DNA from 4 places in the Exiguobacterium sp. s133 genome. Region 3 is predicted to be linked to each of the others. Evidence: riboswitches for the same ligand, from Rfam matches in the RefSeq annotation. Region 3 holds a riboswitch; each other region holds the start of a gene.
What was found. A riboswitch is a leader RNA that binds a small molecule or an ion and turns the genes downstream of it on or off. The one in region 3 is predicted to bind thiamine pyrophosphate.
Positions count from the first base shown of each region.

Region 1: linked by a shared signal. The riboswitch ahead of thiT (energy-coupled thiamine transporter ThiT) and the one ahead of tenA (thiaminase II) in region 3 are both predicted to bind thiamine pyrophosphate.
Region 2: linked by a shared signal. The riboswitch ahead of KNP96_RS06290 (3-oxoacyl-ACP reductase) and the one ahead of tenA (thiaminase II) in region 3 are both predicted to bind thiamine pyrophosphate.
Region 4: linked by a shared signal. The riboswitch ahead of KNP96_RS06440 (thiamine phosphate synthase) and the one ahead of tenA (thiaminase II) in region 3 are both predicted to bind thiamine pyrophosphate.

Region 1 is NZ_JACSMK010000001.1:207,082-213,100, forward strand. Features, by position in the region: gene KNP96_RS01040 (DAK2 domain-containing protein) at 1-738, opposite strand, end outside; gene KNP96_RS01045 (Asp23/Gls24 family envelope stress response protein) at 764-1,126, opposite strand; gene rpmB (50S ribosomal protein L28) at 1,411-1,599, shown strand; gene KNP96_RS01055 (amino acid permease) at 1,739-3,148, shown strand; gene KNP96_RS01060 (thiamine diphosphokinase) at 3,366-3,965, opposite strand; gene thiT (energy-coupled thiamine transporter ThiT) at 3,968-4,528, opposite strand; TPP riboswitch at 4,593-4,699, opposite strand; gene rpe (ribulose-phosphate 3-epimerase) at 4,720-5,376, opposite strand; gene rsgA (ribosome small subunit-dependent GTPase A) at 5,378-6,019, opposite strand, start outside.
Region 2 is NZ_JACSMK010000003.1:266,660-272,678, forward strand. Features, by position in the region: gene KNP96_RS06285 (LLM class flavin-dependent oxidoreductase) at 1-715, opposite strand, end outside; gene KNP96_RS06290 (3-oxoacyl-ACP reductase) at 753-1,505, opposite strand; TPP riboswitch at 1,643-1,743, opposite strand; gene adhE (bifunctional acetaldehyde-CoA/alcohol dehydrogenase) at 1,893-4,487, opposite strand; gene KNP96_RS06300 (beta-class carbonic anhydrase) at 4,820-5,371, shown strand; gene KNP96_RS06305 (Na+/H+ antiporter family protein) at 5,514-6,019, shown strand, end outside.
Region 3 is NZ_JACSMK010000004.1:285,285-291,303, forward strand. Features, by position in the region: gene abc-f (ribosomal protection-like ABC-F family protein) at 170-2,026, opposite strand; gene KNP96_RS08365 (DUF1002 domain-containing protein) at 2,308-3,189, opposite strand; TPP riboswitch at 3,377-3,482, shown strand; gene tenA (thiaminase II) at 3,557-4,258, shown strand; gene KNP96_RS08375 (sporulation protein) at 4,409-5,182, opposite strand; gene KNP96_RS08380 (class I SAM-dependent methyltransferase) at 5,281-6,019, shown strand, end outside.
Region 4 is NZ_JACSMK010000003.1:294,288-300,306, forward strand. Features, by position in the region: gene KNP96_RS06425 (thiazole synthase) at 1-348, opposite strand, end outside; gene thiS (sulfur carrier protein ThiS) at 351-554, opposite strand; gene KNP96_RS06435 (NAD(P)/FAD-dependent oxidoreductase) at 538-1,542, opposite strand; gene KNP96_RS06440 (thiamine phosphate synthase) at 1,539-2,129, opposite strand; TPP riboswitch at 2,219-2,321, opposite strand; gene nagZ (beta-N-acetylhexosaminidase) at 2,388-3,620, opposite strand; gene KNP96_RS06450 (OsmC family protein) at 3,617-4,042, opposite strand; gene KNP96_RS06455 (MFS transporter) at 4,248-5,432, shown strand; gene KNP96_RS06460 (hypothetical protein) at 5,585-5,875, opposite strand.

The DNA.
Region 1 (6,019 bases), on a different contig from region 3:
CATGATTTCTGTACAGTAACCGTAATGGATTTCCTCTGTCGACATGAAGCTTTGAGCCGATTTATGATGCTCTGCTTCGACGAGTGCTTCCATGACAGGAGCATGCGGTTTTTCAAGTTCTTTTCCTTCGAGTGTCGCAAGGAAGCCTTCATAAATACAAACAAGTCCCTGTCCACCAGAATCGACGACACCGACTTCTTTTAAGACCGGTAAAAGATCGGGTGTTCCTTCGAGTGAAACTTTTGATGCTTCGACAATCCCGCGCATCAATTCAAGTAAGTCCGTCGTTGTTTCCGATTGTGCGATCGCAGCGACTGCTGTTTCACGAGCAACTGTTAAAATCGTCCCTTCGACTGGCTTCATGACGGCCTTGTATGCTGTATCAACACCTTTTTGCAAGGCATCTGCGAATTCCTTCGTATCGATTGTTTGTTTTCCTTCAATCGATTTCGAGAAACCACGGAATAATTGACTTAAGATAACACCAGAGTTCCCACGTGCCCCCATTAAAAGACCTCGTGCGAATATTGATGCGACGTCTGCGACAGAATCAGATGTTGCGTTTGTTGCTTCTTTCGATCCAGATGTCATCGTCAAGTTCATGTTCGTTCCTGTATCGCCATCCGGCACAGGGAACACGTTCAGTGAATCGACGAAATCTGCATTTTGATAGAGATTTGCCGCGCCATTTTGAATCATCTTGACTAATTGGGCTCCTGTTAAACGATCTACACTCACTAAAGTTTCCTCCTCTATTTCCGTCTTAGACATTCGTCAAACGGACTCCTTGGACAAAAATATTTACAGATGTCACTTCTAACCCTAACGCTTGGTTCAACGTATATTTAACACGGCTTTGAACATTGTTCGCGACTTCAGAAATTTTCGTACCGTAACTCACAATGATATGCATATCGATGTGAACTTGTTCTGAAGATTGTCGAACGATGACGCCACGTGCAAAATTCTCACGTTTCAATAATTCAGCTAGCCCATCTTTGATTTGTGATTGTGATGCCATACCAACGACACCAAAACATTCCATTGCTGCTCCGCCCGCCAGTTGCGCGACGACATCATTATCTACATCAATCTTTCCATAGGTCGTTTTCATCTCGATCGCCACCTGAGTAGCCCCCTTTAACTAATTGTGTTCTTCTCGTAATTCTACTATAAGGACCTACTATTGAAAAGTCGCCGTACTGACTATACAATGAATAAGTGAAAAATAGTAGCGGTCAAATTAACTTTTACCATCATCCTCATCCATTATTTTAAATTTTGAGGTTCTCTGTCAAGTTTTTTTCTTGTCAGCTACTTTTTTTATGTTGCAACCGTCCTGACACCATGCTAAGATAGCAAAGTGTCTATTAGGACGAACGCAAAACAACATAAAAGGAGGCGGAACGCATGGCACGTAAATGCTACGTTACTGGAAAATCGCCGAAGTCGGGAAACAACCGTTCACACGCATTGAACAAAACGAAACGCACTTGGGGAGTCAACGTACAAAAAGTACGTATCCTCGTTGACGGTAAACCTAAAAAGGTTTGGGTTTCAGCTCGAGCTCTTAAATCAGGTAAAGTCGAACGCGTATAAGGCGCAAAAACCGGACGGGAATCTTCCCTTCCGGTTTTTTTGTCGTCTTTTTTATTTTTCTCCTAAAGTAATTGTCGCAGCATTTGAAAACGCTTACAATAAGTTGGCAGTTACTTTATTGCTCAAGGGGGAATTCATCATGCAGTTAAAAAGAGCCATGACAAGCCGACATCTATTCATGATTTCGCTTGGTGGTATTATCGGGACGGGGTTATTTCTCGGTTCAGGGTTGACGATTTCGCAAGCAGGACCACTCGGGGCGGTCCTCAGTTACATCGTCGGCGGAACAATCATGTACTTAACGATGCTCTGTCTAGGAGAGATGGCTGTCCACATGCCTGTGTCCGGTTCATTCCAAACGTATACGACACGTTTTATCGGTCCAGGCATCGGTTTTGCCGTCGGTTGGATTTATTGGCTCGGCTGGGCCGTGACCGTCGCTCTTGAAATCACAGCTGCCGGTAGTCTGATGGATCGCTGGTTTCCACAGGTTCCCGTCGTCATCTGGTGCGCCTTATTTACCGTCATCTTATTCGGATTGAACGCGATCTCTGCGAAAGCATTCGGAGAAGCAGAATTTTGGTTTTCAAGTCTTAAAGTACTCGCCATCCTGTTCTTCATCGGACTCGGGGGAGCCGCATGGTTCGGATGGATTGATATGGCGGCTGAACGACCAGCTACGTTGTTCGCGAACTTCACGGCGAACGGCTGGTTTCCGAACGGGGCTCTCGGCGTCTTGACGACGATGATTGCCGTCAACTTCGCTTTCCAAGGAACAGAATTGATTGGTGTCGCTGCCGGGGAATCGAGTGATCCAGAAAAATCGATTCCGAAAGCGATTCGTAATACGGTTTGGCGGACGTTTATTTTCTTCGTCCTCTCGATTACAATTATCGGGGCTTTAATTCCGTATGAATCGGCGAGCGGCATCAGCAGTCCCTTCATCATGGTATTTGACGCAATCGGTATCCCATATGCTGCAGATTTGATGAACATCGTCGTTTTGACGGCACTCTTATCCGTCGGAAACTCTGGACTGTATGCTGCGACACGCATGCTCTGGTCGATGTCGCAAGAAGGCATGATTTCAAAGAAACTCGCCATCGTCAATCAGCGGGGTGTGCCGATGCGCGCCTTAACGTTCACGATGCTGTTCGCGATGTTATCCTTATTGACGGCATTCTTCGCAGAAGATACCGTCTTCATCTGGCTATTATCCATCGCCGGTCTCGGAGCACAAGTCGGTTGGATCTCGATTTCCGCTTCGCAAATCGCTTTCCGACGCCAATTCATCAAGGCAGGACACACGCTTGACGAACTGAAGTTCAAAACACCGTTCTTCCCAGTCTTACCCATCCTCTCATTCTCACTCAATCTGCTCGTCTTAATCAGTTTAGGTTTTCAAGCCGATCAACGCGTCGCCTTATATCTCGGCGTCCCTTTCTTCCTACTGACATGGGCAAGTTACCATCTTTTCGTCAAAGGAAAACATATCGCTGCAAAAAGCGAACAACAAGCAGCCAGTTCGACACTTCACGACAATCGGTAACTTGTTATCGGACCCTGGATACACCGGGTTAATCTCAAACAGGCGGCTAACTAAATAAGCTGCTAAAAAATCAAAGCGCCGATGATTCCGTTTCACATACGGAGTCATCGGCGTTTGCCATACCTATCTTTTTGTTCATGACGTCATGACGTGTACTTGAAGAACGCATGTCCCGGTCGCATCAGCGAGATATGATGGAATCGCGTCTATCGCGTTTTTATTTTTCATGCGTGCGCAGGACGAGGACTTCCCCTTCGACGACCGTCACTTGCGCAACACCAACCCACTCATTGCTGACCGTCAGCGAACCACCGACCGGAACAGGATGCTCCGTCAAGGGGTATTTGACGCCGCGTAACGTCAAGTTCGACGGGACAAGGGGAATGAATGACAGGTAATGATACCCTTCAGACGCGAGTTCGTACTGACCGGTTTTCCAGTACCGGACATCCTCACGTTTCGTCACGAGTCGTGCCATCGGAAATTGTTTTAACAAATAGACGTTCTGTAGCGTCATGTCGAGCCGACCACCCGTCGCACCAAAGATGAGTAGTTCAGCACCTGCAGCCTGTTCGGTAGCGTAACGTAACGCTAGTTCTAAGTCCGTTTCATCTTTTTCTGCCGGATGAAGCAATCCACCATCCGGAACGTATCTGAGCGAATCAAAGTCACCGATTGCCACATCAAAATCAAGTCCTTGCTCCACTAATGTCGCAATCCCGCCGTCAACACCGATAATCATCGTCTTGTCTTTCACGAATGGTGCGAGCGTCGGGACGTCTTCTGCCGGTCCTGCCGCAACGATTAAAACTCTCATCTTTAAATACCGCGAGCGGAGTAACGTAAAAGACGTGGTGCTGTCGTAAGCAAAATACCTGCAACGACCCCACATAAAACGTACGACGGAGCCATATACGTCGCGTTATAAATGAACGAGTAAGGAACGACCGGTCCTTTGGCATACTCTGCAAAAAAGACGATTCCACTGATGACATGACAGATGTAACGTAGACCGGCACCTAACAAGGTCGCAAACAAAACAATCGTCATGAGACGCTTTTTTTGACCTTCTGTTGCTGCTTTTTTGACTTGGCCTGCGAACACTCCACTCAAACCGACGACACCATATGCAAGCGTATAGTCAAGCAGCGGTTGGACGACCGTCAAGACTTGCGGAGCGAACATCAATTGAATCGTTCCGACGAGCGCACCCGTGATGACACCACCAACGACGCCGTGACGAAAGGCCATGACGAAAATCGGTAACATCGCTAAGCTGATGGATCCGCCTTGTGGCATTTTGAACGGAATCAATAAATCAAATACAACACCGAGACTCGCGAAAATCGCAATCTCCATTAACATTTGTAATCGTTTCATACTGTGTTCCTCCTAAAAATAAAATAATGATGACAACAAAAAGGCAGTACGACGGACGCCGTACTGCCTGCGTGCGCCACATCCCTACGTCCGTCTGAACGGAACAGGTTCGAAGGGTTAAAGTCTACTCACTTCTCTCAGCCGCTTGACGCGACACCCCTTGCGGTCAAAATTTAATTGTCTTGGCTCTATTATACGTGAGCCGCGTTTCGAATACTAGTGATGGCTTCCGCATAGTCTGGTGCATTGTAGATTGCAGAACCTGCGACAAGGACGTTTGCCCCATTGTCGATACACAGTTTTGCCGTTTCCGCGTTGACACCACCATCGATTTCAATTTCGAACGTCAAACCGCGCTCTGCTTTGATCATCGCCAATTGCTTCAGCTTCGTCATGACGCTCGGCAAGAAAGCTTGTCCGCCAAATCCTGGATTGACCGTCATCAACAAGACCATGTCGACTTCTTCTAGGACATGTTCAATCGTCGACAGTGACGTGTGTGGATTCAGCACGACGCCGGCCTTTGCTCCAGCCCCTTTGATTTGTTGCAAGACACGATGGACATGATTCGTCGCTTCGACATGGAAGGTGACGATATCCGCTCCTGCCGCTACAAACGCTTCGACGAAGTTTTCTGGTCGATCGATCATTAAATGAACGTCAAGGACCATGTCCGTCTTTTGACGAAGACTACTGAGGACGGGTAGACCAAATGAAATGTTCGGGACGAACTGGCCGTCCATGACGTCGAAATGGATGTAATCTGCTCCTGCCGCCTCGACAGCTTTAACGTCTCGTTCTAGGTTGGCGAAATCTGCTGATAAAATAGATGGTGCGATTTTAATCATTTCAATACCTCCGCGCTCGATTCTTGATTTCCTCTACAAACATACCATAATTCGTATAGCGTGAGGACATGATTTCTTCTCCCTCAACTGATTTTTTGACAGCACAGCCTGGTTCGTTTAAATGCAGGCAACCACGGTATTTGCACGTATCTTGCCGTGCGACGAATTCTGGAAAACACCAACGTAATTCTTCGATTTCCATCTCGTGTGGAAAATCGAGGTTCGAAAACCCTGGCGTATCAGCAATCAAGCCCTCTGCAAGCGGAATTAACGTCACATGACGCGTCGTATGTCGTCCGCGTCCGAGCGATTTCGAGATGTGGCTCGTCTCGAGATCGAGCGTCGCATCGAGCGCATTCAACAATGAACTTTTTCCGACTCCCGACTGTCCCGCGAGCACACTTGTTTTTTCCTTGAGTAGCGGGCGGACTTCCTCTACCCCTTCTAGCGTCTCACTCGACGTCTCAATCACCTGATAACCGATTTGTCGGTAACCGGCAATCGCCGTCCGGACTTCTGCTTCCGCTGTTCCTTGCAACAAATCCATCTTCGTCAAGATAATGATAGGTTGAATCTCTTTTGCTTCGATTAAGACTAAAAATCGATCGAGCAAATGGGCTGAAAAGTCCGGTTCTGCTGCTGA
Region 2 (6,019 bases), on a different contig from region 3:
ACACCGAATAGACGGCATCCGCGTGCTTCGATGCAAGTGCAATCCCTTGGGCAGATGCACCCGCCTGCATTGCCACCGGCTTCCCTTGAGGACTACGCGGTGTAGACGAAGGACCTTTTACGTTGAAGTAGGTCCCGCTATGATGGAATGGTTGAATCTTTTCAGGATCAATCAACCGGTTGTCCGTCCGGCTCGAAAGGAAATCAGCTCGATCCCAGGATAAAAATAATTTTTCCATTACAGATGCAAATTCATCCGCCTTTTGATACCGTTCGTCCCTTGCAGGGAGCCTATCCATACTATGGTTTAACGCTTCCCAGTCCGTCATCGACGTCACCAGGTTCCAGCCGACACGCCCGTTCGTCACGTGATCAAGGCTTAACAGTTGTCTCGCCGCTGTATACGGATTTGAAAACGTACTCGATATCGTTGAAACTAACCCGATATGATGGGTTACTTGAGAAATAGCGGTTAAATTGATTACAGGATCGAGCCAAAAGGCAGGTAGTTCAGTTGCGTTTGCAGCAGGAAAAGATTGATTGTCAGCAAAAAATACAGCATCCAGGCAACCCGCTTCCGCTAGTTGAGCCAATCGCTGATAATAACCGCTCTCCCCGATTTCTTCAATCGCAGAATCCGGCATTAACCATGCCGCTTGATGATGGCCACAGCCGTACAATAAAACACCGATGTTTAACTGCTTCGTTTTCGTCATCTTTAGGTCCCTGACTCCTTTCTCCTGAACGCTGACATCAGTTCATCGTCAATCCGCCATCTACGGTTAGATTTTGACCGGTAATGCCAGAGGCGGCTTCTGACGCTAAAAAGGCGACCAATTGCGCCACCTCTTCCGGCGTCGTCACTCTTTTTAACGGAGTTGATTGGGCAATTAAATCGAATACTTCAGCGGTCGTCACAGCACTGGCATCTGTCACTTTTAACAAGCCGCCGGAGACGACATTCACGTTTATGCCGTACTGTCCTAGCTCTGATGCAAGATTACGCGTAAAGCCGATCAACCCTGCTTTTGCCGTCGTATATTCGTGATAGGGAACTACCGGGTTTTGATACAGATTCGTGCCGATGCTGATGATGGTGCCGTTATTTCGTTCAATGAACTGCGGCAGGACACTTTGCACGACGTGGAACGCTGCTTTCAACGTGCCATCCAACTGTTTTTGATAATCTTCCCATTCCAAATCGATGAATGATTTTTGAGCGCGCGGATCGAACTTAAAATCGACTAATGCATTATTGATTACGACATCGATTTGTCCGTAATGAGCTGTCGCTGACTGCATCAATGTCTCGACGTCTTCTCGCTTCGTGACATCCGCATACAGGGCAATGGCATGTTCTGCACCGAGCTCATTTACGAGTTCCTCTGCCGCATCCTTGCTCTTATAATAATTAATCACAACTTTAAACCCATTGTTCACCAATACTCTTGCAATCGTCGCGCCAAGTCCCCGACTGCTTCCCGTCACTACTACCGTTCTGTTCACTGTCTTCCACTCCTTCATCGTCTTTTGCAACTTAAATAGCGAAGTCGTAAACAAAAAAAGCGCAACTCTCCAAAAGGAAAGTTGCGCACGTCTAAATAATCACATAACAAAAAACCGACAGACTGGTCTTCGCTGGTTTATTAGAGTCTACACTTCCCTACGCTAGTACGAACTAGTTCAGGTTCAAAGGGTTTGAGTATCTACTCATCTCAGTTTAGCAACACCCCTAGTGATTCTATTCAAGTTACCTTCACTTTAGCGGTCTTAGAAATATCTGTCAATAATGACAAGACAGTTTTATCGGTGTCTCTTCTGATTACGAACGAAAGCCTTGCCTCCGTCGACCGGAAGCAAGGCTCTTTTGAATTGCCATGATTTTTTTCTCTGTTATACGCCTTCGTACGCAAGCTCCATGATGTTCCGAAGTTCCGTCACGAGCGGCATTTTTGGATTCGCTGTCGTACATTGATCTTCGAATGCATCGACGGCCATCTTGTCGAGTTTTGCTTCAAAGTCGGCTTTTTTGATGCCTTGGGCTTTGAATGACATTTTGATGTTCAACTGTTGTCCGAGTTCTGTGATCGCTTGGATTAGTGACTCGACACCTTGTTCCGTCGTCGCTGCCGGTAGTCCGAGATAACGGGCGATTTCTGCGTACCGTTCATCAGCGATGAATGATTCATATTTCGGGAACGAAGCGAGTTTCGTCGGTTTCGCTGCATTGTAGCGGATGACGTGTGGCATCAGAATCGCATTCGTGCGACCGTGTGGCGTGTGGAACTCCCCACCGATTTTGTGCGCGATCGAATGGTTAATCCCGAGGAAGGCATTGGCAAACGCCATTCCGGCCATCGTTGACGCATTGTGAACTTTTTCGCGTGCTTCGGCATCGTCACCATTCGCATAAGCGCGTGGCAAGTAGTCGAAGATCATCTTGATCGCTTTTAGCGCCAGTCCGTCCGTATAGTCGTTCGCGAGGACGGAGACGAAGGCTTCTGTCGCATGTGTCAAGACGTCCATTCCGGTGTCCGCCGTGATTGATGCCGGGACCGTCATGACGAATTCCGGATCGATGATTGCGACGTCTGGTGTTAACGCATAGTCAGCAATTGGATACTTGACGTTTTTCTCTTTGTCCGTGATGACGGTAAACGGTGTGACTTCAGATCCTGTTCCGGACGTCGTCGGAATCGCGACGAACTTCGCTTTGTTACCGAGCGCCGGGAATTTATAGGCCCGTTTCCGGATATCGAGGAACTTTTGACGTAAGTTCGAGAACGTTTCGTTCGGTTGCTCGTAGAAGAGCCACATGCCTTTCGCTGCATCCATCGCTGATCCGCCACCGAGGGCGATGATCAAGTCCGGTTTGAAGTCGCGCATCGCTTGCGCTCCTGTCTGAACCGTTGCAACCGATGGATCCGGTTCGACTTGGTCGAAGATCCGGTAGCTGACGCCTGCCGGTAAGTTGCGGATGACTTTATCCGCGTAGCCGAACTCGACCATCGCTTGATCGGTGACGATCAACGCACGTGAGACATCTTGAATCGATTTCAAGTATTGGACTGAATTTTTTTCAAAGAAAATCTTTTCCGGTACTTTGAACCACTGCATGTTCACGCGTCGTCTCGCCACCTTCTTGACATTGAGTAGATGTTTCGCCGTTACGTTTTCAGAGACGGAGTTTTTCCCGTAAGAGCCGCAACCGAGTGTCAGTGATGGTGTCAATTCGTTATACAGATCACCAATCCCACCGTGTGCTGACGGGCTGTTGACGAGAATCCGGCAGGCTTTCATCCGCATTCCGAATGCCGTCATCAAGTCGTCATTCGTCGTGTGGATGACTGCCGTATGACCGAGGCCACCGATTTCAAGCATCCGTTCGGCGACATGGAACGCATCTTCCGTTGACTGGACGCTATACGCACCAAGGACAGGGCTTAGTTTTTCGTGTGAGAGTGGTTCTTCTGAGCCGACTTTTTCAAGTTCTGCGACGAGCATGACGGTGTTGCTCGGGACGTCGATGCCGGCTTTTGCTGCGATCCATGTTGCCGGTTTCCCGACGATGTCAGCATTGACGGCACATGTATCGGTTTTGATGACGAGCGCTTCGAGACGTTTTTTCTCATCTGCTGTACAGAAGTAGCAACCGAGTGCTTCCATCTCCGCCCGAACTTCCGCGTAGATTTCCTGATCGATGATGACTGCTTGCTCCGATGCACAAATCATTCCGTTATCAAACGTTTTGGAGAGGACAAGGTCACTGACGGCACGTTTGATTTTTGCTGTTTTTTCGATGTAACACGGGACGTTCCCCGGTCCGACACCGAGTGCCGGCTTACCTGTTGAATAGGCTGATTTGACCATGCCGGCTCCGCCGGTCGCAAGGACCATCGCGATATCCGTGTGGTTCATCAAGATTTTTGTTGCTTCGAGTGACGGTTGTTCGACCCACTGGATACAGTCACGCGGTGCGCCCGCTTTGACAGCCGCGTCACGTAACGTTTTCGCTGCTTCGAGTGAGCAGTTTTGCGCTGACGGGTGGAAGGCGAAGATGATCGGGTTACGCGTCTTGATCGCGATCAACGCTTTGAACATCGTCGTTGATGTCGGATTCGTCACAGGTGTGACGCCACAGACGACACCGACCGGTTCTGCGATATATGTTAGTCCGTTTTGAACATCTTCTTCTAAGACGCCGACCGTTTTTTCTTCACGGAGACTGTTATAGATATATTCCGTCGCAAACATATTTTTAATCATTTTATCTTCAAAGACACCACGTCCTGTTTCTTCAACGGCGAGTCGTGCCAGTTCAACGTGACGTTCGAGACCGGCAAGCGCCATGTCACGGACGATCGTATCGATTTTCTCTTGATCAAATGTCAATAATTCCTGTAATGCGGTTTGACCTTTTGCGACGATTTTATTGATCGTTTGTTCGACAGGTGATACGTCTTGTTTAATTTTTTCTTTGACAGCCATGTTAGGTTTCCTCCCTATTTTGGAACGAATCTGAGTCTGCATTTCCCTACTAAATGTTAGGAATGCCAAGCTGATATTCAATAGTTTGTGCTTTCCTTCACAAATCAATCATACCGCCTTTTTGATGATTTGTGCATGACCATCCTGTGAACTATTTCACATCATTGAAAACGTTCTCATTCTTGAAAAGTGTTGTCGGACAAGGCATCCTTTTTGAATTCCTTGCCTGTGACTTTTCTCACAGCACCTGTTTTCTTTGCTTGTCTGACGGACGAAACATCGTGTAATCTATTAAAAGATACATATTTATTTGTTTTGAAGGAGGAAGTTTCATGACAATCGTCAATCAAATGCTTGCGTTCAACGAACAATTCGTCGAAGAAAAACAATACGAACAATTCATCTCGGATAAATTCCCAGATAAAAAGGTCGTGATCTTAACATGTATGGATGCCCGCTTGACGGAACTCCTCCCGCACGCGCTCGGTCTGAAAAACGGCGATGCAAAAATCATTAAAAATGCCGGGGCCGTTCTGTCACACCCATTCGGTTCCGTCATGCGCTCGATCCTCGTCGCCTTATACGCACTCGGGGCGGAAGAAGTCATCGTCATCGGTCACCATGACTGCGGCATGAGTACGATCGACCCGGCAAACATGATTGCCGAGATGGAAGGACGCGGCATCAATCAACAAGTCCTAAAGACACTCGAAGCATCCGGCGTCGACTTGAAACAATGGTTACGCGGGTTCACGTCAGTCGAAGAAAACGTCAGTCATTCCGTCGGTCTGATTAAAAACCATCCATTATTACCACCGGGCACGAACGTCCACGGGCTCGTCATCGACCCGGGAACAGGGAAACTCGACCGCGTCGATTGCTAAACTTGTCCTTATATAGTAGAAAGAAGGTACGACCGACACCGGTCGTGCCTTTTTATGTTTTTTTCTTGACAGCAAAAAGAACGGTCTGTATGATACTTTAGTATAGTACAGTGATACCAAAAGAAAGCGTGGTTTTATAGTTATGTTCAATGCTGTTGTTTTAGCCGTTATCCTTTTATTTGTCTTAGCCATCTTCCGTGTCCACATCGTCCTCGCGATGGTCATCAGCGCTCTCGCCGGTGGTTTACTCGGCGGTCTTGGTTTAACGAAAACGATCGAAAGTTTCTCAGGCGGTCTTGGAGCCGGCGCAGAAATTGCCCTCAGTTATGCCTTGCTTGGTGCGTTCGCCGTCGCCCTGTCGAAAACAGGTTTGCCGGACGCCCTCGCACATAGCTTGATTGCTCGCTCAAAAGGAAGTGCCGATGCGACGTCGGTCAAGAAGTTAAAAGGGTTCATCATGTTCGCGATTTTATTACTCGCAATCAGTTCACAAAACGTCTTGCCGATTCACATCGCCTTCATTCCGATCATCATCCCGCCGTTACTCGGTCTGTTTAATGATTTGAAAATTGACCGGCGCCGGATGGCCATCATCATGACGTTTGGTCTCGTCACACCGTATATGTTTTTACCAATCGGTTTCGGTGA
Region 3 (6,019 bases):
ATTATACGAATTTTCAGACAACTTGCAAGCTTTTTTTCGAAACTTTCTTTTAAAATATTTAAAATATATTTTTTCGGGTTCAGAAAAACAGATCGTCATCAAAGCATTTTTAATTTAAAAAACCACCGCACTTAATGAAGCAGCGGTGGTGAAATGATGCGTTTTTTGATTAGTGATCGACTGCCAACAATTTTTCATAGAAGTCATCAATTTGACTAACGAGCTGTTCTCGTTCTGAGAATAATGTCGTGAGGACTTCATAATCATGTGTCGCCGCGAGTGATGTATCGAGTAAAGCCACCTCATCCTCTAGCTGTTGAATCTGCTGTTCGAGTTCGCCTGCATTTAAAGCCGGATGTTTCCCGGCTACCGGCGTCCGGGTAGCGCGGGGCGTGGGTGCCGCTGATTCGACGATTGACCGGGCATGTCGTTTTTCGGCAGCATATTGGTAAGAACCGTGAAAGATTTCTGTCGTGTCATCTAGCCAATAGGTTTTCGAGAAGAGTCGGTTCAAGAAATAACGGTCGTGCGATACGGCAATCAGCGTTCCGTCAAAGTGCTCGAGTGCTTCTTCAAGCGCCTCGCGGGATTCAATGTCGAGGTGATTCGTCGGTTCGTCAAGAATCAGGACATTAAGCGGCGAATGGACAAGAATCGCGAGCATCAAGCGCATCTTTTCCCCGCCGCTTAACGCAGTAATCGGTAAGAAGACACGTGGACCGAAAAAGAGGAAACGGGCCAACAGGGAGCGAGCTGTTCCTTCGTCCGCCGAAACGTGTGAGCGGAAGTAATCGATCAGTCGCTCTTCACCCGGCATATCGACGTGTTGCGATAAAAATCCGACCTGATTTGACGGACCACGCGTGACACGTCCGTTCGTCGGCTGGAGTTGTCCAAGTAAGACACGTAATAACGTCGTTTTCCCACTTCCGTTCGCACCGACGATTCCAATCCGGTCACGTGCCGCGGCTTCGAAATCGAGCGACGCGAACAACTTCCGGCCGGCGACGGAAAGCGTGACATCCTCAAGACGGTAAACGATTTGACTGAGTTGCCCTTGCGACGAAAAGCGGATGTCAGGCACCGCTTTTTCCAGGAGTGGCCGTTTGAGTCGCTCAATCCGTTCGAGTGCCCGTTCCATGGCTTTTGCTTTTCGGAACAGTTTTTCGCTTGGCGGAGAGGATTCATTTGCCCACTGGCGCAAGCGCCGAATCGCATCCTTCATCTGTTTGATTTTCTTTTGTTGTTCCGTGTAGGCGTGGAATTGTTCGAGGAGCAGGCGTTCTTTCGCGACCGTGTACGCCGAATAATTTCCTGGGTAGATTGTCAGTTCACCATCTTCAAGTTCAGCGATCAAGTTGACACTTGCGTCAAGAAACACGCGATCATGCGAGACGATGATGACAGCGCCCGGATAACTGTTTAAAAATTGTTCGAGCCATTCGATTGCTGCGAGATCGAGGTGATTCGTCGGTTCGTCGAGAATCAACAAGTCTGGTTCCACCAGCAGCATCCGGCCGAGGCAGATTTTCGTTTGTTCGCCACCACTTAATTGAGAAAAGGGACGTGTCAGCAAGGCATCGAGGTGGAGTCCGTTAATCATGCGCTGGATTTTCGAGTCGAGCAGGTAACCGTCCTGTTGTTCGAATTGTTCGGTCACACGCGTATACTCATTTAGCACATCGTCCAGGTGGTCAGCACTTGCCATTTGTTGTTCAAGCTGATGCATCGTCGTCCGTAAGGCGACGATTTGGGCAAATGCGGTCCAGAGAACATCAAGGCCCGTCAATTCTTCTGCGAACTGTGGAATTTGAGCCAAATAACCGATGGAAAGTCCTTTTTTGAGATAAAGGGTTCCGCTGTCCGCTGTTTCGAGTTGCGCGATTAAACGCAGTAACGTGGTTTTTCCGGTTCCGTTTCGACCGATCAATCCGATGCGGTCAGCTTGTTTAAGATAGAGCGAGACATCGGTTAAGACGGATGCTCCCCCAAATTGTTTTGTCAGGTGTTGGATGTCGCAAATCATGATCAGTAACTTCCTTTCATGCGCATCAAAAAACGGAGAACGCAAATAGCGCTCTCCGTTTACCGTAAAAGGTGCGCTTTGCTTTATTTTTCAGATGGATGTTCCTAAGAAAAGGGCAGACTCGTCCTTTAGAACGCCATTTCATGAAAAATCGCGCGCAACAGATAAAGTTGTTCCATCAACCATTGCTTACACGCAGCAAAACCCATCTTTTACACCACCTTTTCGTTTCGATAAAGTTAGTTTACCATGTTTTGAACTGAAAATGAAATCGTTTTCAGTTACTTGAACAGTCCGGAAATCGAGTTAAAGAACTTACTTAAGCCGTCAAACAGTTTTGCAAAAAATCCTTTCGTTTCTTCGGAGGTCGCGAACGCGTGGATATCTTGCCCGGCACCCTTTAATCCGGTCTCGATTTGTCCCCAGTTCAAGTCAGCTTTCTCCATTTGACTGAACAATGACGTCAACCGCTCCATTTGGGCGTCCGACAACTGGATGTTGTTATTTTGAATGACTTGGATGATGACATTCTCGATATCGACTTTGGTTTCCGGCTTTTGTTTGGCGATCTCTGCTTTGATTTCATTCATCAGTTCGGCGACTTTGTCCGTCCCGACCGTTTTTCCGACATCGGAAGTGACCGATAACTCTTGTTGGGCTAAATCTTTTCGTTCATCCGTCAATTTAATGCCGGTCTCAGCCGACGTTTGATCGTATGCTTTCATGATCCCCGTCAAAGCAGAGGTCCCGGTGACTTTATAAGGGGAAGTGATTGTGATGTCGGCGTCCGTTACGCCTGCAGTGACGAGCGCGTTCAAGTACATGTCTTTTGTTACCCAGGTAATGTTTTCGGTCGCGACAGATAAACCGTCGCCTTTTTCAGCGAGTTCGATTTTTGCGGAAGAGTACATATTGCCGCCGAGTTGCGATTGGGGAACGTTTTTCCCTAAATATTTTTCTTCATCCGCTGCCGTGGCGATGACGGGCGTAATGCCTTCCGGCGCATTCAATCGGGCGAGTACCCAGGCTTTATCCTTTGCCCCGAGCGATTCACCAAGCGTGATGATTGTTTTATCGACGACTTGCTCTGCTGAAGCAGCAGTCGGTAGAAGTAAACTTGTCGCTAAAAGCGTCGTGGTCATGATTTTTGTTGCTTTATTCATAGTATAAATCCTCCGAGTATAGTAGGTAGTATCAGGTGCTAATTTCATTGTAAGTGACGTCTTCCAGAACGGAATCGGTCTTGAGGCGGAATGAACCGCCCACCTCGTGTCCCTAATCCTATACTACATTTCATTTAAAATCCTGATCATGTGACTGAAAAAATGATATAGTGAAGAGGAATTAAATAATGACCACTAGGGGAGTCGGTAGGCCGACTGAGACGACGAAGACGTTCGGACCCTTTGAACCTGATTAAGTTTGGACTTACGGAGGGAAGTGGCGTGAATATCTCTCTTGTTGTCTCTTCACGTCATGCCCTGTTCGTAGGGTGTGGCGTTTTTTGATTCAACAAAAGGGGGAATTAGGTTGAAATTCAGTCAAGAAATTCGGCAAGCCGCAAAAACATATTGGGACAGCAGTTTTTCCCATCCATTCGTCACAGGCATTGGTGACGGGACGTTACCGCTCGAAAAATTTCGACATTATGTCATGCAGGATGCGTATTACTTAAAACATTTCGCAAAAATTCAAGCCCGGGCCGCCTCAAAGGCAACGGATTTTGCGACGATCGCGGAACTCGCGGAACATGCGACATCGACCTATGCGGCTGAGCTATCACTCCATCAATCGTTTTTTGAACCGCTCGCTATTACGGAAGCGGATTTAGCAGCGTTCGAACCGGCACCGACTGCGTATGCCTATGTCTCACATATGCATCATGCGAGTGAGGGGACACTCGGGGAAACGATTGCAGCGATTTTACCGTGTTACTGGCTTTATTATGAAGTCGGACAACAACTGTTGACGAAGTCACCGGCGTCACCGATTTATCAACAGTGGATTGCAACATATAGCTCGGAATGGTTCGAACGGGTCGTCTTTGAACAGGTCGACCGGCTGGATGCTTTGGCGGCGCAAGCGACTGAAGCAGAACGGGAACGGATGAAACACCATTTCGTCAGAAGCTGTTATTACGAATTGATGTTTTGGGAAATGGGCTGGACGGAAGAAACGTTTGAACGTCTCTTTACACAAGTTACGCGTCAACCAAAAGTAACGAAACGATAAGTACAGCTTTAGCCGCTGTTGATCAGCGCGATCAGACGGCAGACTGCACAAAACCTGAGCAATTTTCAGCTTTCGTAAAGAAAGTCATGGCAATCGCTCAGGTTTTTTTGTTGGTGGATTACAGGCATGATGAAAATTCTGGTAAGGAAATCAGCTGTACCGTTCAATCAAATCGTTTAATTGTTGTTTGACGGCGTTTCGGTCCATCAAATCGTGGTTCGATAAGGATAGCTTCGTCATCGTCTCATCCGCACCCGCCATCTCACTGAAGAGCGAACCTAAGTCGTGGGCACGACGGTCGATTTGCAAGACGATGTCGATGCCGGTACGGTCTTGGAGCATGATGAGTTCGACTTCATCGAGTTTATGGGCGAAGTACGTATTGCGTGCCGAATACTCGAGTTCCTGGGCGATCGGTAAATCCTTCCGGTAACGCCCGGGAAGTTTTTCCGTGTCCGCTTTCTTGAGTCGGAAGCCAAGTTCTTCCATCGCTTCTAAGATAACGGATTGGAGGTCATTGGCTTGGACGATGATGGCGTCCCGGTCTGACGGATCGACCGCCTGGGCGATATCGAGACCCGTTTCAATCCATGACTTCGATTGACTGACCGAGAGCGGCGTATTGAATGGTACTTGAAGCGTAAACGGAATTTCGCGTTCGACACCTGCTTCAATCGTAAAGGCGGCTTCGTTTAGCGAAAAACGATCGAGTGTGAACGTCGTAAATGTCGTGCTGTCCCTGACTTCTTCTTTATATTGTGTATTAAACGCTAAATAAATCCGATCGATTTCTTGGTCGACATTGCCGCCTTTAATATGGACGGTTCCGTGAATCTGTCCGCCTGGCTCACAGCGTTCGCTGTCGAGTCGTGTATCGACTGTGGCGGCACCGATTCCGATTTGTGATAAAAGTTTTTTGAACATCGTTCGTTCCTCCTTTAATGATGAAGCTACCTTACTTGTCGAATAGGGTGGAATTTGCTACAGTTTCGAAAGAACAATCAGAAAAGGACGGGACTACAGTGGAATTACACCAAGTAAAAGAATTACTCACTCAAAAGCTCGAGGCTGCTGCTCTCGTGCATGCAACGATTAGTGGTCCGCGCCAAAAGTCGAATGATCTTCGAAGAATCAAACTAAAACCGATTCTATTGAAAGATACGTATGCAATCCAGTTAGAGTTTCAATATGAACGGATAATTAAACACGAAAATTTGTCGGTTGATGAATTTTTAGAACGACTCGACGGATTGATGGAGGAATTCCGTCAATTTTTATTCCGTTTCGAGACGGAAGAAGTACAGTTCCAGTTATCCAAAAAAATGAAAGTATCGTTAAAAACAACGCAACAATCACCCCTGCAAGCAGAACTGTCGCATAACCGTAAAAAAAGTCATCTCCTTGAAGATGGTGTCGTCGTTCCGTTTTTAGTCCGACTCGGTGTCATGACGGAAGACGGACAAGTCAAACGGCAAAAGTACGATAAATTTAAACAAATCAATCGGTTCCTGGAGTTCGTCGAAGATAGTATTTCCGCGTTACCGACAGACCGAACGTTACGGATTCTTGATTTCGGTTGTGGAAAATCGTACTTGACGTTTGCCTTGTATCATTATTTAAGTGTCGTCAAAGGCTTCGACTTGAAAGTGACCGGACTTGATCTCAAAAAAGAAGTCATCGAAGAATGTACAGCGATTGCGCGCGATCTCGACTATACGAATCTCGAGTTTCGTGTCGGGGACGTCCATGATTATAACGAAG
Region 4 (6,019 bases), on a different contig from region 3:
TGCCCGCAACGTTTCGATCGGGTCCGGTAACAGCGTTTTATCACAGCCGATGACTTCAACTTTGACCATGTCGCACAGTCCGGACGCGCGGGCAAGTTTTGCCAGCCGAACCGCTTCTTCCGCTGTCTTCGCCCCCGCCGTGTTCGGTAATAAATGATACTGACTCAAATCAAGCGCCTCTAAAAAGTTCGGTTGACTCGCTTCAAAGATATCCATCCGGCGAACGGAAAAGGTCAGGATGTCTGCTCCTGATGCCTCGACTGCTTGCTGCTGTGTCGTCACGTCGGGGTATTTGCCCGTTCCGAGTAATAACCGCGACTGAAATGTCGTTTGACCAATCGTTAACATGATTAACCGCCTCCTACGAAGTGAACGATTTCAAAAGAATCGCCTGTTTGAATGGGTGTGTTTTGGTATGCTGTCCGCTCGACAATCTGTCGATTCTGTTCGATGATGACCATTTTTTCCGTCAAATTGAGATGATGAATCAATCCGTCGATTGTCGAAATCGTTCCGTCAAGCGTATACGGTTGACCATTAATGGTGAGTTGCATTCGTGTTCCTCCTCGATTCATGTAATGAAAACGGGCGAAGCTCATATTTCGGCGTGATTCCCGTTACCTCGTCTGCCAGGACGGACGCCGTGATCGGGGCGAGTAATATCCCGTGCCGATGATGCCCGGTCGCGACGAATAGGTGCCCGACTCCCGGGACCTGCCCGAGATAAGGCAATCCGTCCGCTGTTTGTGGACGAATCCCGGACCAGATGTCCACGATTTCCGCTTCTCTGATTGCTGGGAACAGTCGCGCCGCCGCCTGCAGGAGATGTTCAATCCCGCTGACGCTGACCCCTGTCGTCTCGTCACCGATCCGTTCCGTCGCCCCGATGATGATCCGTCCGTCAAACTTCGGAACGAGGTACACGTCGTCGCTAAACAACGTCTCGGTCAAGACATGTCCCGGAAGCCGGACGGCGAGGCATTCGCCTTTGACCGGTACCGTCGCGATCTCGACACCACTCGTCGCGAGTAACGCTTCTGATCCCCGACCGCTTGCGACCACGACGTTCCCGGCTTCGCGCTTACCGTTACTTGTCGCAACGCCGACGACGGTCGCCCCTGCCCGGTGCAGTCCCGTGACCATTGTCTGTTCTTCAATCACACCTCCGCGGGCTTTAATCGCGTGACGGAGCGAACGCGTCAACTGGACGGGATCGATTTGACCGACTGAAGCGAACCGGATGTCCCCGTCTGCACGGATCAGTCGAAACGGGTTTTCTTTATAGCCACTATCAATGCCGGTCTCATTAAACAGCTCACGGACGAGGTCGGGATAAAGCTGTCGACTCGCTGCCGCCAGTTGATGTAAGGCAGGGATCAGTTCATGATCCGTCGCAAGCATGCCGGCTGCCGCTCGCGTCGCTCCTTCACTGGAACGATTTTGCTCAAGCACGCGTACCGGTTGTCCTCGTTTGAGCAATTCGTAGGCGAGTGTCAAACCGATTACGCCTGCGCCGACGATTAACGTCTCTGTTGCTTTCATTGATCAAGCACCTCGCGATACGACCGGACTGCTTCGACCGGATTTGCCTGACCGAGAATCCCTGACATCACAGCGATGCCAGCAACTCCGGTCGCGAGGACACCCGCGACATTCTCCGGCTGAATCCCGCCAATCGCGATGACGGGGACTTTTGAAAACGTGACGATTTGCGCGAGTGCCGCTAGTCCGCGCGGGGCGACGTCCTGTTTTGACGCCGTCGCAAAGACATGACCATACATGACGAAGTCGCTGCCCGTCTCAAGCGCTTCCGTCAAGGAGTGGATTGATCGGCCGATTTGTAGCTCGCTGAATTGACGCCGCACGACAGCGACGGGAATACTGCGCGATGTCAACTGGACACTTGACTTCGTCACGAGGGCGACATCGAGCCGGTCATGGACGATTAGTTTTTCACGTGGAACACCGGCGCATACTAGCTCCTCGATCAATTGGACGAGTCGGTCCGCCGACCAACCCGGTTCCCGGATATGAATCATGTCGACATAAGGCACAACAGCCGGCAAGACTTCTAGAAGATGTGTCAGCTCTTTTGTCCCGGTCGTCACAATATGTAACTTCGGACGCATACCTTCTCCTCCTTGCTACACAAAAAGGACCACCCCATGAACATGATGGAGTGGTCCGAAAAATGTCCAGGTAAGACCTGAGACAGGATGATAATCAGAAGCCACTTCCCTCCGCTAGTACGAACTAGATCAGGTTCAAAGGGTCCGGATATTTCCGTCTCAGTCTGCTGCGAGACTCCCCTAGTGTAGAACTATTTAGTGTTGGTTGGTTCATTCGTAGTCTACCATGACCGCTCGCTTGATTTCTAGTCTGACTTGTCAGTTCAGCCAATCCGTGACCGTTTTGACCTGTTCCGTCAATTGTTCACGCGTTGGAATCAGCTTCGTGTCTGCTAAATCATACGTTTGTTTCAGACGTAAGACACGTGTCACTTTCGCGTCGAGGTCAGCCCGTGATAACGACTTGTCTTTGATCCCCTGCATAATTGCCGCATGGACATCCGCATAAGCACCGGCTTGCGAGAACATCGCCATGTCGGCACCACGCTCGAGGGCGAGACGCGAAGCTTGGGCGAGACCATATTGTTTCGTGATCGCACCCATTACGAGGTCGTCCGTCACGATGACGCCATCGAACTTCAACTCTTCACGCAACAGCTGTTGCATGACCGGCTCTGATAACGACGACGGATTGTCTGGGTCGAGCGCCGGGAATAAAATGTGTGCGACCATCACCATTTCCGCTCCGGCATCGATTGCCGCTTTGAACGGGACGAGTTCCAGTTGCTCGAGTTGCGCTTTCGTCTTCGTCACGGTCGGTAAGCCGACATGCGAATCGACGGTCGTATCGCCGTGTCCGGGAAAATGTTTGACGACCGGCACGACATCTTCCGACTTGATTCCCTGCATTAACGGGACACCGAGCCAGGCGACGTCATCCGGCTCAGCACTGAGTGCCCGGTCACCGATGATCGGGTTCGCCGGGTTACTGTTGACATCAAGAACCGGGGCGAAATCCATATTAAATCCATAAAACCGTGACATCGCACCAAGCGCCTGTCCGGTCTTTTGCATCAATGCCGGATCGTTTTTCTGACCGAGCGTCAGACTCGGAGGTAAATGAAACGTTTGATCCGGGACACGACTGACACGTCCTCCTTCTTCATCGAAGCCGAGGAACGCGAGCGCTTCGTCGTCTTGTGCGTTCTTGATTGCTGCCGTCAAGGTTTTCAGCTGGGCGTCTGACGTGATATTGCCTCCGAGTAACAGGACACCGCCTATCGCGTGATCGTTTAACAGACTTCGGTCCGCGTCCGATAACGTCGTCCCGCTGATCCCGATATACAGCAATTGATCGACCTTTTCAGCAGTCGAGAGTTTGGCGAGCTGACGTTTGATGTCTTGCTCCGCCTGGTCGGCAGCCGTCGGTTCGTCAGCGACCGGCTGTTGCTGACTCGTCTTCGGTTCCGGTTTCGTCTTCGGTTCTGTTGCTGGTTCACTCGCGCATGCCGTCAAAAAGCAAGCCGTTAAAAGCAGGTAAATCGGTTTCAAAGCGGTTCCTCGTTTCTTACGCCATTGATTGAATAATAGACTTCAATTTCAGCATTCAGTGATTTCGAGACAGAACAGTATTTATCTTTTGATAACGAGACGGCCCGGCGGACTTTATCATCCGGCAAGTCGCCTTCGAGACGATAATGAATCGAAATCGTCGTAAAGCGGCGCGGGTGTTCCGTCGCCCGTTCTCCCTCAATGTCCATCTCAAACGAGGTTAACGGTAAACGCATTTTTTCTAAAATGGAGACGATGTCCATTCCCGTACAGCCGGCGACTGCGTGTAACAACAATTCAGTTGGTCGTGGTGCTCCGTTCTCCCCGTTATTTTCAGGTGCTGCATCCATTGCCAGTTGGTGTCCGGACTCCGTCACTCCACTAAAGCCCATCTTGTGATTCCATGTAATTGTCGCTTGCATTTTTCTCACTACCTTTCGATTTTTAGTTCGGTTCGCTTCGCTCTCCTTCATTATAGCGTAGTCTCACCTGAAGAAAATTGACATGCTATTCAAAATAATTCTTCTTTTCCGTTTCCATCCGATTCCCGTTCACCTGACACACGAATCATGCTATTCTGAAAAACGATAGTTTCGCGCTGCTTAGCGCTAGAATTGAGGAATTGATATGTCATCTACTACCCGTTTAAGTAAAACGGACTGGCTTTTAATCGCCACCCTCTCCTTACTGACGTTCGTCTTAGGCACAAGCGAATTCGTCATTGTCGGGATTTTATCAGAAATCGCTTCGGCCCTCGGAATTACGATTGCGAAAGCCGGCACACTCGTCTCCGCCTTTGCGATTGCCTTCGCGATCGGGACACCGTTCACGATGTCGATCACGGGACGCTTCGAACGTCGCAAATTGATGCTCAGCCTGATCTTTGTTTGGGTCGTCTTGAACTTTTGCAGCAGCATCGCCGACACCTACTCGCTACTGCTCGCAACACGGATCGTCACGGCCGTCCTGACCGGTGTCTTGATTTCGCTTGCGATGGTCGTCGCGAGTGACAGTGTCCCGGTCGCGAAACGCGGTGTCGCCGTGTCGTTCATCTTCGGCGGCTTCACGCTCGCGAACGTCTTCGGCGTCCCGATCGGCACGTTCATCGGGCAACATGCCGGTTTTGAAGCGACGTTTTGGCTGACGACAGCCCTCGGACTGATTGCTTTTTTCGCCGTTTTCAAAGTCGTCCCGCGGCAACAGGCGACGGCGTCAAGTTCCGTTAAGGATCAACTGCGCCTGCTCGCGAACCCACGTATCATGATTGCCTTCTTCATCCCGTCGTTCGGATTTGGTGCGACCTATGTCGTCTACACGTACCTCGTGCCGATCCTCGAACTTGAACTCGAGCTGCCGCGGGCCTGGATCAGTCCAATCCTCCTCGCGTACGGCGTCGTCTCGATTTTCAGTAACATTCTGGCCGGGAAAATCGCCAGTCATAATCCGATCGGTCGGTTACGGTTTGTGTTCGTCGTGCAAGCGTTCGTCTTGGCGGCCTTATATGTCACGACATCATCCGTCACGCTCGGACTGGTCAATATCGCTTTGATGTCACTGATGTCGATTTTATTGACGACATCGACACAAATCTATCTGATTGACTTGGCGGAAAAGTTCAACCCGGAAGCAAAAGGACTCGCTGCGTCCTTGATGCCGGTCGCAAGTAACGTCGGGATCGCTTTCGGCTCCGCGCTCGGTGGACTCGTTTACGCGAGCGGACCGATGATGAATACGGCGCTCGTCGGCGGACTTGTCGCTTTGCTTGCCGCGTTGTTGACTGCAATCAGCTTCCGACTCGACCGACGCTCATAATCAAGTAACTTGAACATAATGATCCAATGAACCCGCATCCTATAAACTGGTAACTGGTAGTACGAAAGGGAAATTAACGTTTGAGCTTCTATTCATACCCATAATAAAAGCACGATGCCCCTTTCTTCCAGGTCGGCATCGTGCTTTTTCGATTATTTTTCAAACTCTAAAATCGTTTGTTGCATCGGAACACCAGACATCGAAACCGTCCGTTCAACGAAAAGATAACGTTTCCCGCTTACTAAAAAGCGGCGGTTTCCTAAGTACTCGACCTGTTTTCCGTCCTGCTTTAATTTCTGCTCAATTGCTTTGACATGCTCATCGAGCGTATAAAAACGATCGTCAAACGTCATCGTGATATTTTTCTTTTTGAAGCCAAGTAAGTAACTGAAGAAAAACCAAAATGCTGCCCCGACTGCAATAATCCCCAAAATAATTTCCATCTGAACTTCCCCCTTTGTTTAACCTATTCTACGGATATATGCCTAAAAAGTTCCTATTTTTTTGATTATTTTGTCATTTACTAAAGGCTTATACGATTCTTTTATAAAGGGGTGAAGCGTCTGCATCAAAAAAAGAGCCTTATC